DNA from 2 places in the Streptomyces kanasensis genome. Region 1 is predicted to be linked to the other one. Evidence: riboswitches for the same ligand, from Rfam matches in the RefSeq annotation. Region 1 holds a riboswitch; the other holds the start of a gene.
What was found. A riboswitch is a leader RNA that binds a small molecule or an ion and turns the genes downstream of it on or off. The one in region 1 is predicted to bind glycine.
Positions count from the first base shown of each region.

Region 2: another riboswitch for glycine. It lies ahead of gcvP (aminomethyl-transferring glycine dehydrogenase); the one in region 1 lies ahead of gcvT (glycine cleavage system aminomethyltransferase GcvT).

Region 1 is NZ_JBIBSF010000004.1:477,988-485,799, forward strand. Features, by position in the region: gene ACF053_RS13725 (YncE family protein) at 1-297, shown strand, start outside; gene ACF053_RS13730 (GNAT family N-acetyltransferase) at 596-1,234, opposite strand; gene ACF053_RS13735 (EF-hand domain-containing protein) at 1,351-1,566, shown strand; gene ACF053_RS13740 (L-serine ammonia-lyase) at 1,672-3,042, opposite strand; gene glyA (serine hydroxymethyltransferase) at 3,236-4,495, opposite strand; gene gcvH (glycine cleavage system protein GcvH) at 4,530-4,904, opposite strand; gene gcvT (glycine cleavage system aminomethyltransferase GcvT) at 4,978-6,093, opposite strand; glycine riboswitch at 6,258-6,355, opposite strand; gene ACF053_RS13760 (AAA family ATPase) at 6,505-7,158, shown strand; gene ACF053_RS13765 (enhanced serine sensitivity protein SseB) at 7,654-7,812, shown strand, end outside.
Region 2 is NZ_JBIBSF010000012.1:184,842-192,653, reverse strand. Features, by position in the region: gene ACF053_RS27065 (DUF881 domain-containing protein) at 1-305, shown strand, start outside; gene ACF053_RS27060 (FHA domain-containing protein) at 532-1,434, shown strand; gene ftsR (transcriptional regulator FtsR) at 1,474-2,223, shown strand; gene ACF053_RS27050 (bifunctional nuclease family protein) at 2,277-2,750, shown strand; gene ACF053_RS27045 (MerR family transcriptional regulator) at 3,021-3,614, shown strand; gene ACF053_RS27040 (DNA polymerase IV) at 3,677-5,350, shown strand; gene ACF053_RS27035 (PRC-barrel domain-containing protein) at 5,254-5,643, opposite strand; glycine riboswitch at 5,757-5,855, shown strand; gene gcvP (aminomethyl-transferring glycine dehydrogenase) at 6,042-7,812, shown strand, end outside.

The DNA.
Region 1 (7,812 bases):
CGCGAGATGTACGTGCCGCACCGCGGCGAGGGCTCCGTCTCCGTCTTCGACTTCGCCCGGAAGCGGGTGACGAAGAAGTGGTGGCTCCCCGACGGGGGCTCGCCGGACATGGGCGGCGTCTCGGCGGACGGCACGGTGCTGTGGCTCTCCGGGCGGTACCACTCCGAGGTCTACGCGATCGACACGCGGACCGGTCGGCAACTCGCCCGCATCCCCGTCGGCGACGGCCCCCGCGGCCTGGCCGTCTACCCCCAGCCGGGCCGCTACTCCCTGGGCCACACAGGCGTCTTCCGCTGACGCCACGCCGAACCCCCGCCTCCGACCTCACCCGACCTGCGGCTCCTGCCGGGGGGCGGGCCTCCCGTCCGGCCTGCGGCTCCTGCCCGGCGTCGGGCCCTGCCCCGCCTCCGCCCGGGGCCCTGCCCGACCTCGGGCTCGTGCGCGCCTGGTGTCGGCGGCGTACGAGCAGGGCCCCCGGCCCCGCCCGCGCCCCGCCGAAACCCGGCCTCCCCACCGTCTCGTCCCCGACCGCTGCCGCTGCCGCTGCCGCTGCCGCTGCCGGTCCCGCTGCCGCTGCCGGTCCCGCTCGCCGCGGTCAGCGGGACACGAGCAGTGCCTCCGCGCACACCGGGCGGTACCCGGCCGCCTGGAACGTGCGCACGCTGCGGGCGTTGCCCGGCGGCTGCTGCGCCCACACCACCCCGCCCGGCACCAGGTGGCGGGCGGCCAGCGCCAGCCGCACGCCCAGGCCCCGCCCCCGGGCGGCCTCGTCGACCTCGACCGCGGCCTCCCAGCGCCCCGCCACCGCGCGCCCCAGGACCACCACCCCGCCGTCGGCGGCCCACACCCGCACGTCGTCCCGGTACGCCCGCGCCCGGACGACCCGCGGGTGGTCCGGGTCCCGCACCTCCCGCAGCGGCAGCGGCGGCGGGCCGTCCAGCCGGCCCGCGACGGTCAGCATGTCGACGGTGTCCATGCGGCGCCGCGTCCGGGCCATCAGCGCCGTCAGGAAGCCCGGGCTCATCGCCGCGGCCAGCGGGTCGGCCGACGAGGCCGCCAGCGCGGCCCGCACCCACGCCGGGTCCTCGTCCACGAACACCACCGAGTGCGCCGTGAACGCCAGCACGCCGGCGTCCCGCCGGCTCGGCTGCGGCACGACCACGGTGGAGCCGTCGGGCGGCGGGAACACTCCGCGCGCCGCTGCGGACAGGACGCGGGCCACATGGTCGCTCATACCGCCATCGTCCCCCGGAGCCCCGCCCCACCGGCCCCCGGGGCCCCGCGGTGCGCCCTCCACCCCTGCCGTTACGCTAGCCGCCGAAGTTGCACAGATCCTTAAGGGGTGGAGCGATGGCGGACATGGAGTCTGCGCGCAAGGCTTTCGACCGGTACGACGTCAACGGCGACGGCTTCATCACGGCCGCCGAGTACAAGAGCGTCATGGCTCAGCTCGGCGACTTCAACGTCACCGAGCCCGTCGCCCAGGCCGTCATCAACGCCCAGGACGCCAACGGTGACGGGCTGCTCAGCTGGGACGAGTTCTGGTCGCGCCTGAACAGGGCCTGACCGACCCGCGGCGGCCCTGACCGCCCCCGCACACCGAACGGCGCCCCCCGGGAGACCCGGGGGGCGCCGCTCGCGTCCGCCACGGCCCCGAGGCCCGGCCGACGCTCAGCACTCGATGATGTTCACCGCGAGGCCGCCGCGTGCCGTCTCCTTGTACTTGACCGACATGTCCGCGCCGGTCTCCTTCATCGTCTTGATGACCTTGTCCAGGGAGACCTTGTGGCTGCCGTCGCCGCGCAGCGCCATCCGCGCCGCCGTGACCGCCTTCACCGCTGCCATGCCGTTGCGCTCGATGCACGGGATCTGGACGAGGCCGCCGACCGGGTCGCAGGTCAGGCCGAGGTTGTGCTCCATGCCGATCTCCGCGGCGTTCTCCACCTGCTCGGGGGAGCCGCCCATGACCTCGGCGAGGGCCCCCGCCGCCATGGAGCAGGCCGAGCCGACCTCGCCCTGGCAGCCGACCTCGGCGCCGGAGATCGAGGCGTTCTCCTTGAACAGCATGCCGACCGCGCCGGCCGCGAGGAGGAACCGCACCACGCCGTCCTCGTCGGCGCCGGGCACGAAGTTCATGTAGTAGTGCAGCACCGCCGGGATGATGCCGGCCGCGCCGTTCGTCGGGGCGGTGACGACCCGGCCGCCGGCGGCGTTCTCCTCGTTGACCGCCATCGCGTAGAGCGTGATCCACTCCATGGAGAGCGCCAGCGGGTCGCCCTCGGAGCGCAGCTTGCGGGCGGTGGTCGCGGCCCGGCGGCGGACCTTCAGGCCGCCCGGCAGGATGCCCTCGCGGGACATGCCGCGCTCGACGCACGCCTGCATGACGCGCCAGATCTCCAGCAGCCCCTCGCGGATCTCCCGCTCGGTGCGCCACGCCTTCTCGTTCTCCAGCATCAGGGCGGAGATGGACAGGCCCGTCTCGCGGGTCAGGCGCAGCAGCTCGTCACCGGTGCGGAAGGGGTACTTCAGCACGGTGTCGTCGGGGACGATCGGGTTCTCGCCCTGCACGGCGTCCTCGTCCACGACGAAGCCGCCGCCGACCGAGTAGTACGTCTTCTCCAGCAGCGTCGCGCCCTCGGCGTCGTACGCCCACACGGTCATGCCGTTGGCGTGGTAGGGCAGGGCCTTGCGGCGGTGCAGGACCAGGTGCTCGTCGAAGTCGAAGGGGATCTCGTGCACCCCGAGGAGGTTGATGCGCCCCTCGCGCTTGATCCGCTCGACCTCGTCGTCGGCCGTCTCCACGTCGACGGTGCGGGGCGAGTCGCCCTCCAGGCCCAGCAGGACGGCCTTGGGGGTGCCGTGGCCGTGGCCGGTGGCGCCCAGGGAACCGAACAGCTCGCACCGCACGGAGGCGGTGTGGGCGAGCAGGCCCTCGTTCTTCAGGCGGCGCGCGAACATCCGGGCGGCGCGCATCGGGCCGACCGTGTGGGAGCTGGACGGGCCGATGCCGATCGAGAACAGGTCGAAGACCGAGATGGCCACGGGGGACTCCTTGGTGGGAAGACGTCGCTGTCTGCCGGGGTGGTGCGGGACAACGGGGGTGGGACCTGGGACGCGGGACGGGTGCGGGGGCGGGACGGGGCGGGGCGGGGGCAAGGGACGGGGCACCGCACTCACTGTCCAGTGTGCGCGGTGCCCCGCAGATCAGTCTGTTGCGTACGTAACGCCGTAAGGACTACAGACCAGGGTAAAGCGGGTGCTTCGCGGCGAGCGCGGAGACCCGGGCCTTCAGCGCCTCGGCGTCGTACGACGGCTTGAGCGCCTCGGCGATGACGTCGGCGACCTCGGCGAAGTCCTCGGCCTGGAAGCCGCGGGTGGCCAGGGCCGGGGTGCCGATGCGCAGACCGGAGGTGACCATCGGGGGCCGGGGGTCGTTCGGGATCGCGTTGCGGTTGACGGTGATCCCGACCTCGTGGAGGCGGTCCTCGGCCTGCTGGCCGTCCAGCTCGCTGTTGCGCAGGTCGACCAGGACCAGGTGCACGTCGGTGCCACCGGTCAGGACCGACACGCCGTGCTCGGTGACGTCCGGCTGGACCAGGCGCTCGGCGAGGGTGCGGGCGCCGTCCAGGGTGCGCTGCTGGCGCTCCTTGAACTCCTCGCTCGCCGCGACCTTGAAGGAGACCGCCTTCGCCGCGATCACGTGCTCCAGCGGGCCGCCCTGCTGACCGGGGAAGACCGCGGAGTTGATCTTCTTGGCGAGCTCGGCGGTCGACAGGATGACGCCGCCGCGCGGGCCGCCCAGCGTCTTGTGGGTCGTGGTGGTGACCACGTGGGCGTGCGGCACCGGGTTGGGGTGCAGCCCGGCCGCGACCAGGCCCGCGAAGTGGGCCATGTCGACCATGAGGTACGCGCCGACCTCGTCCGCGATCCGGCGGAAGGCGGCGAAGTCCAGCTGGCGCGGGTAGGCGGACCAGCCGGCGACGATCAGCTTCGGCTTGGACTCCTTGGCGAGGCGCTCGACCTCGGCCATGTCGACCTGACCGGTGGCGTCGTCCACGTGGTAGGCGACCACGTTGTAGAGCTTGCCGGAGAAGTTGATCTTCATGCCGTGGGTCAGGTGCCCGCCGTGGGCGAGGTTCAGACCCATGATCGTGTCGCCCGGCTTGAGCAGGGCGAACATCGCGGCGGCGTTGGCCTGCGCGCCGGAGTGCGGCTGCACGTTGGCGTGCTCCGCGCCGAAGAGCTCCTTGATGCGGTCGATCGCGATCTGCTCGACCACGTCGACGTGCTCGCAGCCGCCGTAGTAGCGGCGGCCCGGGTAGCCCTCGGCGTACTTGTTGGTGAGGACGGAGCCCTGGGCCTCCATGACGGCCACCGGAGCGAAGTTCTCCGAGGCGATCATCTCCAGGGTGTCCTGCTGGCGGCGGAGCTCGGCGTCGACGGCGGCGGCGACGTCCGGGTCCAGCTCGTGGAGAGGGGTGTTCAGAAGCGACATCACGCGGTCCCTAAGGGTGTGGGTGTCGGGCTGGTCAGCCGGCGAACTCGGTGTACTCGTCGGCGGAGAGCAGGTCCTGCGGCTCGTCCGTGACGCGCACCTTGAACAGCCAGCCGCCCTCGAACGGAGCGGTGTTCACCAGCGACGGGTCGTCCACGACCGCCTGGTTCGCCTCGACGACCTCACCGGTCACGGGCGAGTACAGGTCGCTGACGGACTTGGTCGACTCCAGCTCACCGCAGGTCTCGCCCGCGGTGATCGTGGCGCCGACCTCGGGGAGCTGGACGTACACGACGTCGCCCAGGGCGTTCGCCGCGTGCTCCGTGATGCCGACCGTCGCGACGCCGTCCTCGGCGGGCGACAGCCACTCGTGCTCCTTGCTGTAGCGCAGCTGCTGGGGGTTGCTCATGAGCTGAATTCTCCTGTACGCGCGGGAGTGGTGGTGAACGGGGGAGTCGTGCGGGTGGCGGGTGTGCCGGGCGTCACTTCTGGCGCTTGTAGAACGGCAGCGCCACCACGTCGTACGGCTCATGGGTACCGCGGATGTCGACGCCGACCCCGCTCGTACCCGCCTCGGCGTACGCGGCGTCCACGTACGCCATGGCGATCGGCTTGCCGAGGGTGGGGGAGGGGGCGCCCGAGGTGACCTCGCCGACCACGGTGCCGCCGGCGACCACGGACATCCCGGCGCGCGGCACCCGGCGGCCCTGGGCGACCAGGCCGACGAGCCGGCGCGGCGGGGCGGTCGCGGCGCGCTCGGCGGCGGCCTGGAGCGCCTCGCGGCCGACGAAGTCGCCCTCCTTCTCGAACTTCACGACCCGGCCCAGGCCCGCGTCGAACGGTGTCAGCGCGGTCGTCAGCTCGTGCCCGTACAGCGGCATGCCCGCCTCCAGGCGCAGCGTGTCGCGGCAGGACAGCCCGCAGGGGATCAGGCCGACGGGGGCGCCGGCCTCCGTCAGCGCCCGCCACAGCCGCTCCGCGTGCTCCGGCGCGGTGAACAGCTCGAAGCCGTCCTCACCGGTGTAGCCCGTACGGGCGATCAGCGCGGGGACGCCCGCGACGGTGCCGGGCAGACCCGCGTAGTACTTCAGCCCGTCGAGGTCGGCGTCGGTGAGGGACTTCAGGATGCCGGGGGACTCGGGGCCCTGCACGGCGATCAGCGCGTACGCGTCGCGGTCGTCGCGCACCTCGGCGTCGAAGCCGGCCGCGCGCTCCGTCAGGGCGTCCAGCACCACCTGGGCGTTGGAGGCGTTGGCGACGACCATGTACTCCTGCTCGCCGAGCCGGTACACGATCAGGTCGTCGAGGATGCCGCCGTCCTCGCGGCAGATCATGGTGTAGCGGGCGCGGCCCACGCCGACGCCGCCGATGTTGCCGACCAGCGCGTGGTCCAGCAGGGCGGCCGCCTGGGCGCCGGTCACGGTGATCTCGCCCATGTGGGAGAGGTCGAACAGGCCCGCGCGGGTGCGTACGGCGGTGTGCTCGTCGCGCTCGCTGGCGTACCGCAGCGGCATGTCCCAGCCGGCGAAGTCGGTCATGGTCGCGCCCAGCGAACGATGCAGCGCATCGAGGGCCGTGCGGCGGGGGGAAGTGCTCATGGAAAGGGCTCCCAGGTCCGGGGCATGGGTGGCGAGGACACGTCCTCCCCATCTGTCATCGGAACCTGAGAGGTTCGCCGTGACCCCGTGCGGGGCGCGGCTTGCACCTTGGGTGGAGCCGCGCGGCCCCGGCGTGCGGGGGACGGCTCGCTTTTCAGATCTGCCTCATCCGTGCGGTGCGGGGCCTGAGAGATTCAAGGGAGGAACTTGCTCCTTCGGCGCCCGGGCCACGGGGGGCCCGGAACTCTCCCGCGCGGATTCGATCGGCCGGTATGCGGTTGTCGGCGCGCACATCATCGCACGAGGGTCCGGATCGGCAAACCCTCGACCGGCGGCAAATCACTTGTGTCCCATTGCCGTTTCTTTACACTTCTTGGGCAGGCTGTGGGGGAGCCGAGCCCAGGAGGGGCCATGACGTTGCAGCGGTCCGGCGCCTACGCCACGACCGCGGGGGTACCGGCGCCGCCGGCGCTTCCCGCCCGTACGACCGCCGCCCCGGTCCTGCGCGACCTGCGCGAGCGCGGCGGGCGGGTCCCGCGCGAGCTGCTCTTCGGTGAGGGGGACGTGGTCGTAGTCTCCGGTCTTCCCGGCAGCGGCAAGTCCACACTCATCCGTTTCGCCGCCGCCGACCGCGCCGTCGACTCGCAGGACGTCCGCGAGCGGTGGGAGCGGCGCATGCCGCGCCTCCTCCCGTACGCCCTGTACCGGCCGCTCGTCCGCGTCGCCCACTACGCCGGGCTGCGGCGGCGGCTGCGCGCGGGCGGGGGCGTCGTCGTCCACGACTGCGGCACCCAGTCCTGGGTGCGCCGCTGGCTCGCCCGCGACGCCCGCCGCCGGGGCCGGTCCCTGCACCTGCTGCTCCTCGACGTCGACGCCGCCACCGCCCGCGCCGGCCAGCGCGAGCGGGGCAGGGGCGTGTCCTCGTACGCCTTCGCCCGGCACCGCAGGGCCGTCGGGCGCCTGGTGCGCGACGCCGAGCGGGGGCACCTGCCAGCCGGGTGCGCCTCCGCCGTCCTCCTCGACCGCGACGCCGCCTCGGCCCTCACCCGCATCCACTTCCGCTGACCCGCACGGGCCGGCGCGGCCCGCGCCCCCCACCCCGCCTCCTGCCGGCCCACGCCCCGTCGACCGCCTGCCCCCGGCCCGCGCCCCGCCGACGCGGCTCCTGCCGGCTCCCGCCGGCTCGCTCCTGTCGTCCGGCCGGCTCGCCGCCTCGCCGGGCCGCTCCCGCCGTGTCGCGCCCCGGTCGGCCCGTCCCGGGGAGCCCCGCAGCCTTCCGGCCCGTCCCGTCGACCCGGCTCCCGCCGCCTCGCCTCCCACTGGCCCGGCTCACGCCGCCCGGCTTCCGTTCCCGTCGCCTCGCCTCCCGGCGAAACGTCCGCGTCCCGGTCGGCCCCCGGGGACGCCCCGGCCGCCCCGCCGCCCGCGCCCGGCCGCCCCGTCGCCCGCGCCCGGCCGCCCCGCCGCCCGCCCCGGGACCGGGGCGCCGGTGGCGCGTACGTCCCGCGCTAGGGTGCTGCGGCACGCACCCGGACGGACCGGAAGGACGCACGAACGCCCGTGGACACGACAGCCGCAGCCGTCGACACCGCATGGCCCGCCAACGAGCTGGAGGAGGTCCTCTCGGCCTCCCTCGGCCGGAGCACGGCCGGCGCCCGCATCGTCGAGGTCCTCGGCCGCAGCCCCGTCTGGGTGCCGCTGCCCCGCGGCGGCGCCCCC
Region 2 (7,812 bases), on a different contig from region 1:
AGGAGCTGCGCGCGGCCGGCGCGGAGGCCATCCAGGTCAACGACGTCCGGGTCGTCGCCGACACGTACTTCTTCGGGGAGGCCGGGGCGGTGCAGGTGGACGGGCGGAAGATCCGCGCGCCGTACCGGTTCGACGTCATCGGCAGGCCGCAGGACCTGGAGCCGGCGCTGAACATTCCCGGCGGCATCGTGCAGACGCTGGAGAAGGAGCAGGCCACAGCCACGGTGACCCGGTCGGAGAAGATCGTTGTCGACGCCTTGCGACCGGCGGAGCGGCCTGACTACGCTCGGTCGTCACCGCAGTGAGCCGGGCACGCATGGGGGCCGCGCGGCGGGGGAAAGCCCGAGGGACGGGGCCGTACAGGGGAGGCGAAGCAGTGGGGGCAGCTCCCGTGACCGCAGGGCTGGGGAGGCGTCGGAGACCGGGGTCGGTGCCGGAGCCGGCCGCGTGCCCGGCAAGATCTGGAATCGGCCACCCTGGCCGGGACGTTGCGGGGGGTCGAGGCACCACGAAAGTGGTGCGTGGTGGAAACTGTCCGGAGGATACGGACGTTGTGAAGGTGTCCGGGTCGGCAGGTGTGTTCATTCAGCGTTCGTCCTGCCCCACGGGCGGGTCTGTTTCGTTCAAGGGGAATCGCCCGTGAAGTTGTTTGCGAAGTTGTTCGGCAAGAGCGCACGCGAGGACGGCGGCAGCGCCAAGCACCGTGCGCCGCGGCACGGCCAGTCCGGGGAGGAGCAGGGCGGGGAGCGTCCGCTGTTCCGGGACGAGGTCGCTGGTCCGGGTGGTGACATTACGGGCGGACAGGGCGCGTCTTCTGTTGACCCCGCAGGTCCCGGCCGCATAGGTTCCGATCCGTACGCGACCAGCGTCCACGCGGGACAGCCGCGGCAGGAGGATGGGTCCATGCCGGTGTGTACGCGGTGCGGACACCGCAATGCCGAGACGAGCCGGTTCTGCTCCAACTGCGGGGCCCCGCTGCGTGGCGGCGCCCCGGCGGAGCGCGCGTCCGAGACGACGTCCACGATCTCGATCTCGGGCCTCGAGGCCTACGACAGCGAGACCACCGGCCAGACGGCGCTCCCGTCCCTGTCGCCCGAGGCGCAGGCCGCCGTGGACGCGCTGCCCCTCGGTTCGGCGCTGCTCGTGGTGCGGCGCGGCCCCAACTCCGGCAGCCGCTTCCTCCTCGACAGCGACCTGACGACCGCCGGCCGCCACCCGCAGAGCGACATCTTCCTGGACGACGTGACCGTGTCGCGTCGCCACGTGGAGTTCCGCAGGGCGGCCGACGGCAGCTTCACCGTCGCGGACGTCGGCAGCCTCAACGGCACCTATGTCAACCGTGAGCCGATCGACGCGGTCCAGCTCACCAACGGTGACGAGGTGCAGATCGGCAAGTACCGGCTGGTCTTCTACGGGAGCCAGCGGGGCTTCTGACCCCTCCAGACCCGTCTGGGGGATCCCCAGGGAAGGTCCATGCTGCGAACACCGACGGGCGGTGCCGGTCACGGCACCGCCGACGCGGGCGACCGGCTGGTGAGCATCGGCACCGTGCTCAACCGGCTGCGCGAGGAGTTCCCCGAGGTCACCATCTCCAAGATCCGGTTCCTGGAGGCGGAGGGGCTCGTCGAGCCGCAGCGGACCGCCTCCGGGTACCGGAAGTTCAGCCCGCACGACGTGGAGCGGCTGGCGCTGATCCTGCGGATGCAGCGGGACCACTACCTGCCGCTCAAGGTCATCCGGGAGCACCTGGACGCCCTGGGGCGGGGCGACCAGGTCGTCCTGCCCGCCCAGGCCGCGCCGGGTGAGCCCCCCGAGGCGGCGGGCCCGTGGGAGGCGGGGGAGGGGGTGGCGCCGACCGCCCGGGTCGGCCGGGCCGAGCTGCTCGCCGCCGTGGGGGCGCAGGAGGCGGAGCTCGCCGAGTGGGAGGCGTACGGCCTGGTCGCGCCGGGTGTGGACGGTGGTTACGACGCGGAGGCGGTGACCGTCGCGAAGCTCGTCGCCGAGCTCGGCCGGTACGGGCTGGAGCCGCGCCACCTGCGGGCCGTGAAGGCCGCCGCCGAACGGGAGGCGGGGCTGGTGGAGCAGGTCGTCGCGCCGCAGCGCCGACACCGCAACCCACAGACCCGCGCCCATGCCGAGGCGACGGTGAAGGAGCTGGCCACGCTCTCCGTCCGACTGCACGCGGCCCTGGTCAGGGCGGCCCTCGGCGTCCGGTTCCCCTGACCTCGGCGGAGCCCGACTATCCAAACCGGGGCGGCACGTCCTAGGGTTGCTGTGTGAACGAGCTCGATGTTGTCGGTGTCCGGGTGGAAATGCCCTCCAACCAGCCGATCGTGCTCCTGCGGGAAGTGGGAGGCGACCGCTACCTCCCGATCTGGATCGGCCCGGGGGAAGCGACCGCGATCGCCTTCGCCCAGCAGGGGATGACCCCCGCCAGGCCGCTCACCCACGACCTCTTCAAGGACGTGCTCGAGGCCGTGGGCCAGGAGCTCACGGAGGTCCGGATCACGGACCTGCGGGAAGGCGTCTTCTACGCGGAGCTGGTCTTCGCCAGCGGTGTGGAGGTGAGCGCGCGGCCCTCCGACGCCATAGCGCTGGCCCTGCGCACGGGTACGCCGATCTTCGGCAGTGACGGGGTCCTCGACGACGCCGGCATCGCGATCCCGGACGAGCAGGAGGACGAGGTGGAGAAGTTCCGCGAGTTCCTCGACCAGATCTCTCCGGAGGACTTCGGCACCAGCAACCAGTGACCCGCCCGGTGCCCGTCCGTAGCGGTCGTCCGCCCGTCCGGGCGGATGCCGCCCTCGGCGGCGGAGGGGGCGCGCGGGGGTCGCTCGCGACGGCTCACGGGGGCGCAGTCAGCGCTTCCGGCGCATTCGAGTAGCGTTTCCCGGAAATCGGTCACGCCAAACCACTCTCAGGGTGATTATCACTCGGCGTGGCGAGTGTGGCGATCGTTGACGCACCCCTGGGGACTGCCTACCGTCGATGTGGCAGGTCAAGGACGGAGGGTCGGCGTGATGAGCAGCGGCGACGGTGCGGCAGGGGGTCTCCCCGGGCGGAGTCCGGGCGGGAGCGGGCCGCATCCGCTTCACGGCAGTGCGACCGACGCGACGACCGACGTCATCGGTTACCGGGGGCCCACCGCCTGTGCGGCGGCGGGCATCACCTACCGGCAGCTCGACTACTGGGCCCGTACGGGACTGGTCGAGCCGAGCGTGCGGCCGGCGTACGGATCGGGCACGCAGCGCCTCTACAGCTTCCGGGACGTCGTCGTCCTGAAGATCGTCAAGAGGTTCCTGGACACCGGTGTCGCCCTGCAGAACATCAGGGCGGCGGTCCAGCACCTGCAGGACCGCGGGCTGGACGACCTGGAGCGGATGACGCTCATGAGCGACGGCGCGACGGTCTACGAGTGCTCGTCGCCGGACGAGGTCGTCGACCTCCTCCAGGGGGGCCAGGGCATCTTCGGGATCGCGGTCGGCGTGGTCTGGCGGGACGTGGAGGCTGCGCTGTCGCAGCTGCACGGCGAGCGCGTCGACACGGGGGAGACCCTCGTGCGGCACAACCCCGCCGACGAGCTGGCCCGGCGCAGGCGCGACAAGGCGGTATGACCCCGCGTGCGGTCGTACGTGTGTGCGGGCGATTGTCAGTGGTGTAGGGCAGCATCGGTGGTGTGAGAGCCGCGCCGACCATCCTGCACCTGGACATGGACGCGTTCTTCGCCGCCGTCGAACAGGCGGCGAAGCCGAGCCTGCGCGGCAAGCCCGTCATCGTGGGCGGTCTCGGTCCCCGCGGCGTCGTCGCCACCGCGTCCTACGAGGCGCGGCCGTTCGGAGTGCGGTCGGCCATGCCGATGGCGCAGGCCCGGCGGCTCGCGCCCAACGCCGCGTACCTCGTACCGCGCTTCGCCGTCTACCGGACGGTGAGCGGGCAGGTCATGGAGCTGCTCGGCAGGCTCTCGCCGCTCGTCGAGCCGCTGAGCCTCGACGAGGCGTTCGTGGATTTGGAGGCCGGGGGAGCGGCGTACGACGCCGCCACGGCGCGCGCGGTCGGGGAGCGGTTGCGCGCCGACATCCACGCCGTGACGGGCGTGACGGGTTCCGTGGGGCTCGCGGGCTCCAAGATGCTCGCGAAGATCGCCTCGGAGGAGGCCAAGCCGGACGGCCTGGTGCTCATCGAGCCCGGCACGGAGCGCGAGCTGCTGGCGCCGATGGGCGTGCGCACGCTGCCCGGTGTCGGCCCGGCCACCGGAGAGCACCTGCGGCGGGCCGGCATGACGACGGTGGCCGACCTGGCCGAGGCCGGTGAGGACGAGCTCGTCCGGCTCCTCGGCCGGGCGCACGGAGCGTCCCTGTACGCCATGGCCCTGGGGCACGACGACCGGCCGGTGGTGGCGGAGCGCGACGCCAAGTCCGTCTCCGTGGAGGACACCTTCGACGTCGACCTCCACGACCGGGTGCGCGTGCGCTGGGAGGTCGAGCGGCTCGCCGAGCGGTGCGTGCGCCGGCTGCGGGACGCGGGGCGCTCGGGCCGGACGGTGGTGTTGAAGGTGCGGCGGTACGACTTCTCGACGCTGACCCGCTCCGAGACGCTGCGCGGGCCGACCGACGACCCGGTCGTGGTCCGCGAGGCCGCCGCCCGGCTGCTCGACGCCGTGGACACCACCGGCGGCGTCCGGTTGCTCGGGGTCGGCGTGACCGGTCTGGCCGACTACACGCAGGAGGACCTGTTCGCCCAGGCGGCCGTCGGGGAGGCCCCGGCCGTCGGCCGGGCCGCCGCCGGTAAGGAGAGCGCCACGGGCGCGGGCCGTGCGGCAGCCGACGCCCCGCGGCCGCCCGCGGGCGGCCCCGGGACGGCGCCCGGAGGCGCGGTGGCACCCGGCGGTACGACGCCGCCCGACGGTCGGGGGCCGGCCGGAGGCGCGGACGCGGGCGGCGGGGCGTCGCATCCGGGCGGTGGGCTCCCGGAGGAGGGAGGCGGACCGACGCCCGCGCCCGGGGCGTCCGGCACGGGAGCCGGGAGCTCGGGGCCCGGCGAGGAGGGTCCGGCGCCGACCGCCGAGCGGCGGTGGGCCGCCGGCGCCGACGTCCGGCACGCCGTCCACGGACCCGGCTGGGTGCAGGGAAGCGGGCTCGGGCGGGTCACCGTGCGGTTCGAGCACCCCGGATCGGCTCCGGGCCGGGTGCGCACCTTCCGCACGGACGACCCCGAGCTCGAGCCCTCCGACCCGCTGCCGCTGGTACCGGGCGGTCAGCCCCCGCCCGCGGGGCCGCCCACCTCCCGCTCCGGCGGCGGGGCGGCGGGCGGCGGCCCGGGGGAGGGCGCGGGCGGCAGGGCGATGCCGTAGTGGCGGTACAGCTGCACCTCCTGCTCCGGGGAGAGGTGCCGCCCCACGCCGAAGTCCGGCGCGTCCTTGACGAGGGCCCGTTCGTAGGGGACGCGCAGGCCGTCGCCGACGAGGTCGCTGGGTTCCAGGGGGACGAAGGCGTCGCGACCGAAGAGGCCGGTGCGCACGGCGGCCCACTCCGGCACGCCCGTCGCGTCGTCGAGGTACACCTCGTCCACCGTTCCGATCTTGCGGCCGTCGCGGTCGAACGCCTTGCGCCCGATCAGGCTGCGCGGGTCGATGTCGCTCTGCACGGTTCCTCCAGCCGGTCACAACGGTGCCGTGAACACTACGAAAGGGCACAACCGTGACCTCGGCCACTCGAGGGATCGCCCCGGAACGTCGCTGGTAGGCTGGCATCGGCCGCTGACCCCGCGCGGGAGAGTCCTCCGGAGAAGACTTCCGGAGGCGCCGAAGGAGCAAATCCTCCCCGGAATCTCTCAGGCCCCTGTACCGCGCGGACGAGGTCACTCTGGAAAGCAGGGCGGGCGTCGGACGGCACCCGCTCTCACCGACGGTGAAAGCCGTGCCGCCTCCCGTCGGGGTGCGCGCACGGCGAAACTCTCAGGTTGAGATGACAGAGGGGGAGGCCGTCCGGGCACCCGCGCCGAGGTGCCCCTCGCAGGTCGCTACGACCAGGAGGCCCCCGTACATGACCGCCAACCGCACCCCGCTCTCCCAGCTCGAGCGAGGCATCCCCTTCGAGCAGCGCCACATCGGCCCTGACGACGAGGCCCGCGCCAAGATGCTCGCCCAGGTCGGCTACGGCTCGCTCGACGAGCTCACGGCGGCCGCGGTGCCGGACGTGATCAAGAGCGCCGAGGCCCTGGGCCTGCCCGAGGCCCGCACCGAGGCGGAGGTCCTCGCCGAACTGCGCTCCCTCGCGGACCGCAACCAGGTGCTGGCCCCGATGATCGGCCTCGGGTACTACGGCACCTTCACCCCGCCGGTCATCCTCCGCAACGTCATGGAGAACCCCGCCTGGTACACGGCGTACACCCCGTACCAGCCGGAGATCTCGCAGGGCCGTCTCGAGGCGCTGCTGAACTTCCAGACCGTGGTCGCCGACCTGACGGGCCTGCCCACCTCCGGCGCGTCCCTCCTCGACGAGGGCACCGCCGCCGCCGAGGCCATGTCCCTGGCCCGGCGCGTCGGCAAGGTCAAGAACGGCGTCTTCCTGGTCGACGCCGACGCCCTGCCGCAGACCATCGCCGTCATCGAGACCCGCGCCGAGCCCACCGGTGTCGAGGTCGTCGTCGCGGACCTGAGCGGGGGCATCCCCGCCGAGGTCGCCGAGCGGGGCGTCTTCGGCGTGCTGCTCCAGTACCCGGGCGCCTCCGGTGCCGTCCGCGACCTCAAGCCGCTCGTCGACGCCGCGCACGAGCTCGGCGCCGTCGTCACCGTCGCCGCCGACCTGCTCGCGCTGACGCTCCTCACCCCGCCCGGGGAGCTGGGCGCCGACATCGCCGTCGGCACGACCCAGCGCTTCGGCGTGCCGATGGGCTTCGGCGGCCCGCACGCCGGCTACATGGCCGTGCGCGACACCTTCGCCCGCAGCCTGCCCGGCCGCCTCGTGGGCGTCTCCGTCGACGTCGACGGCAACCGTGCCTACCGCCTCGCCCTGCAGACCCGCGAGCAGCACATCCGCCGCGAGAAGGCCACGAGCAACATCTGCACCGCGCAGGTGCTCCTCGCCGTCATGGCCGGCATGTACGCCGTCTACCACGGCCCCGACGGGCTGAAGGGCATCGCCCTGCGCACCCACCGGTACGCGGCGATCCTCGCGGCCGGGCTGCGCGCCGGCGGCGTCGAGGTCGTCCACGACACCTTCTTCGACACGGTCACCGCGCGGGTGCCCGGCGCCGCCGCCCAGGTCGTCGCCGCCGCCCGCGAGGGCGGTGTCAACATCCACCAGGTCGACGCCGACCACGTCTCCGTCTCCTGCGACGAGACCACCGGCCGCGCCCAGCTCGCGGCCGTCTGGGACGCCTTCGGCGTGCGCGGCGACATCGAGGCCCTCGACGCCGAGACCGCCGACGCGCTGCCCGCGGCCCTGCTGCGCACCGACGCGTACCTGACGCACCCGGTGTTCCACGCGTACCGCTCCGAGACGTCGATGCTCCGCTACCTGCGCCGGCTCGCCGACCGCGACTACGCGCTGGACCGCGGCATGATCCCGCTCGGCTCCTGCACGATGAAGCTGAACGCCACCACGGAGATGGAGCCGGTCACCTGGCCGGAGTTCGGTCAGCTGCACCCCTTCGCCCCCGCGGAGCAGGCGCAGGGCTACCTCACGCTCATCCGCGAGCTGGAGGAGCGCCTCGCCGAGGTCACCGGCTACGACAAGGTGTCGCTCCAGCCGAACGCCGGTTCGCAGGGCGAGCTGGCCGGTCTCCTCGCCGTGCGCGCCTACCACCGCGCCA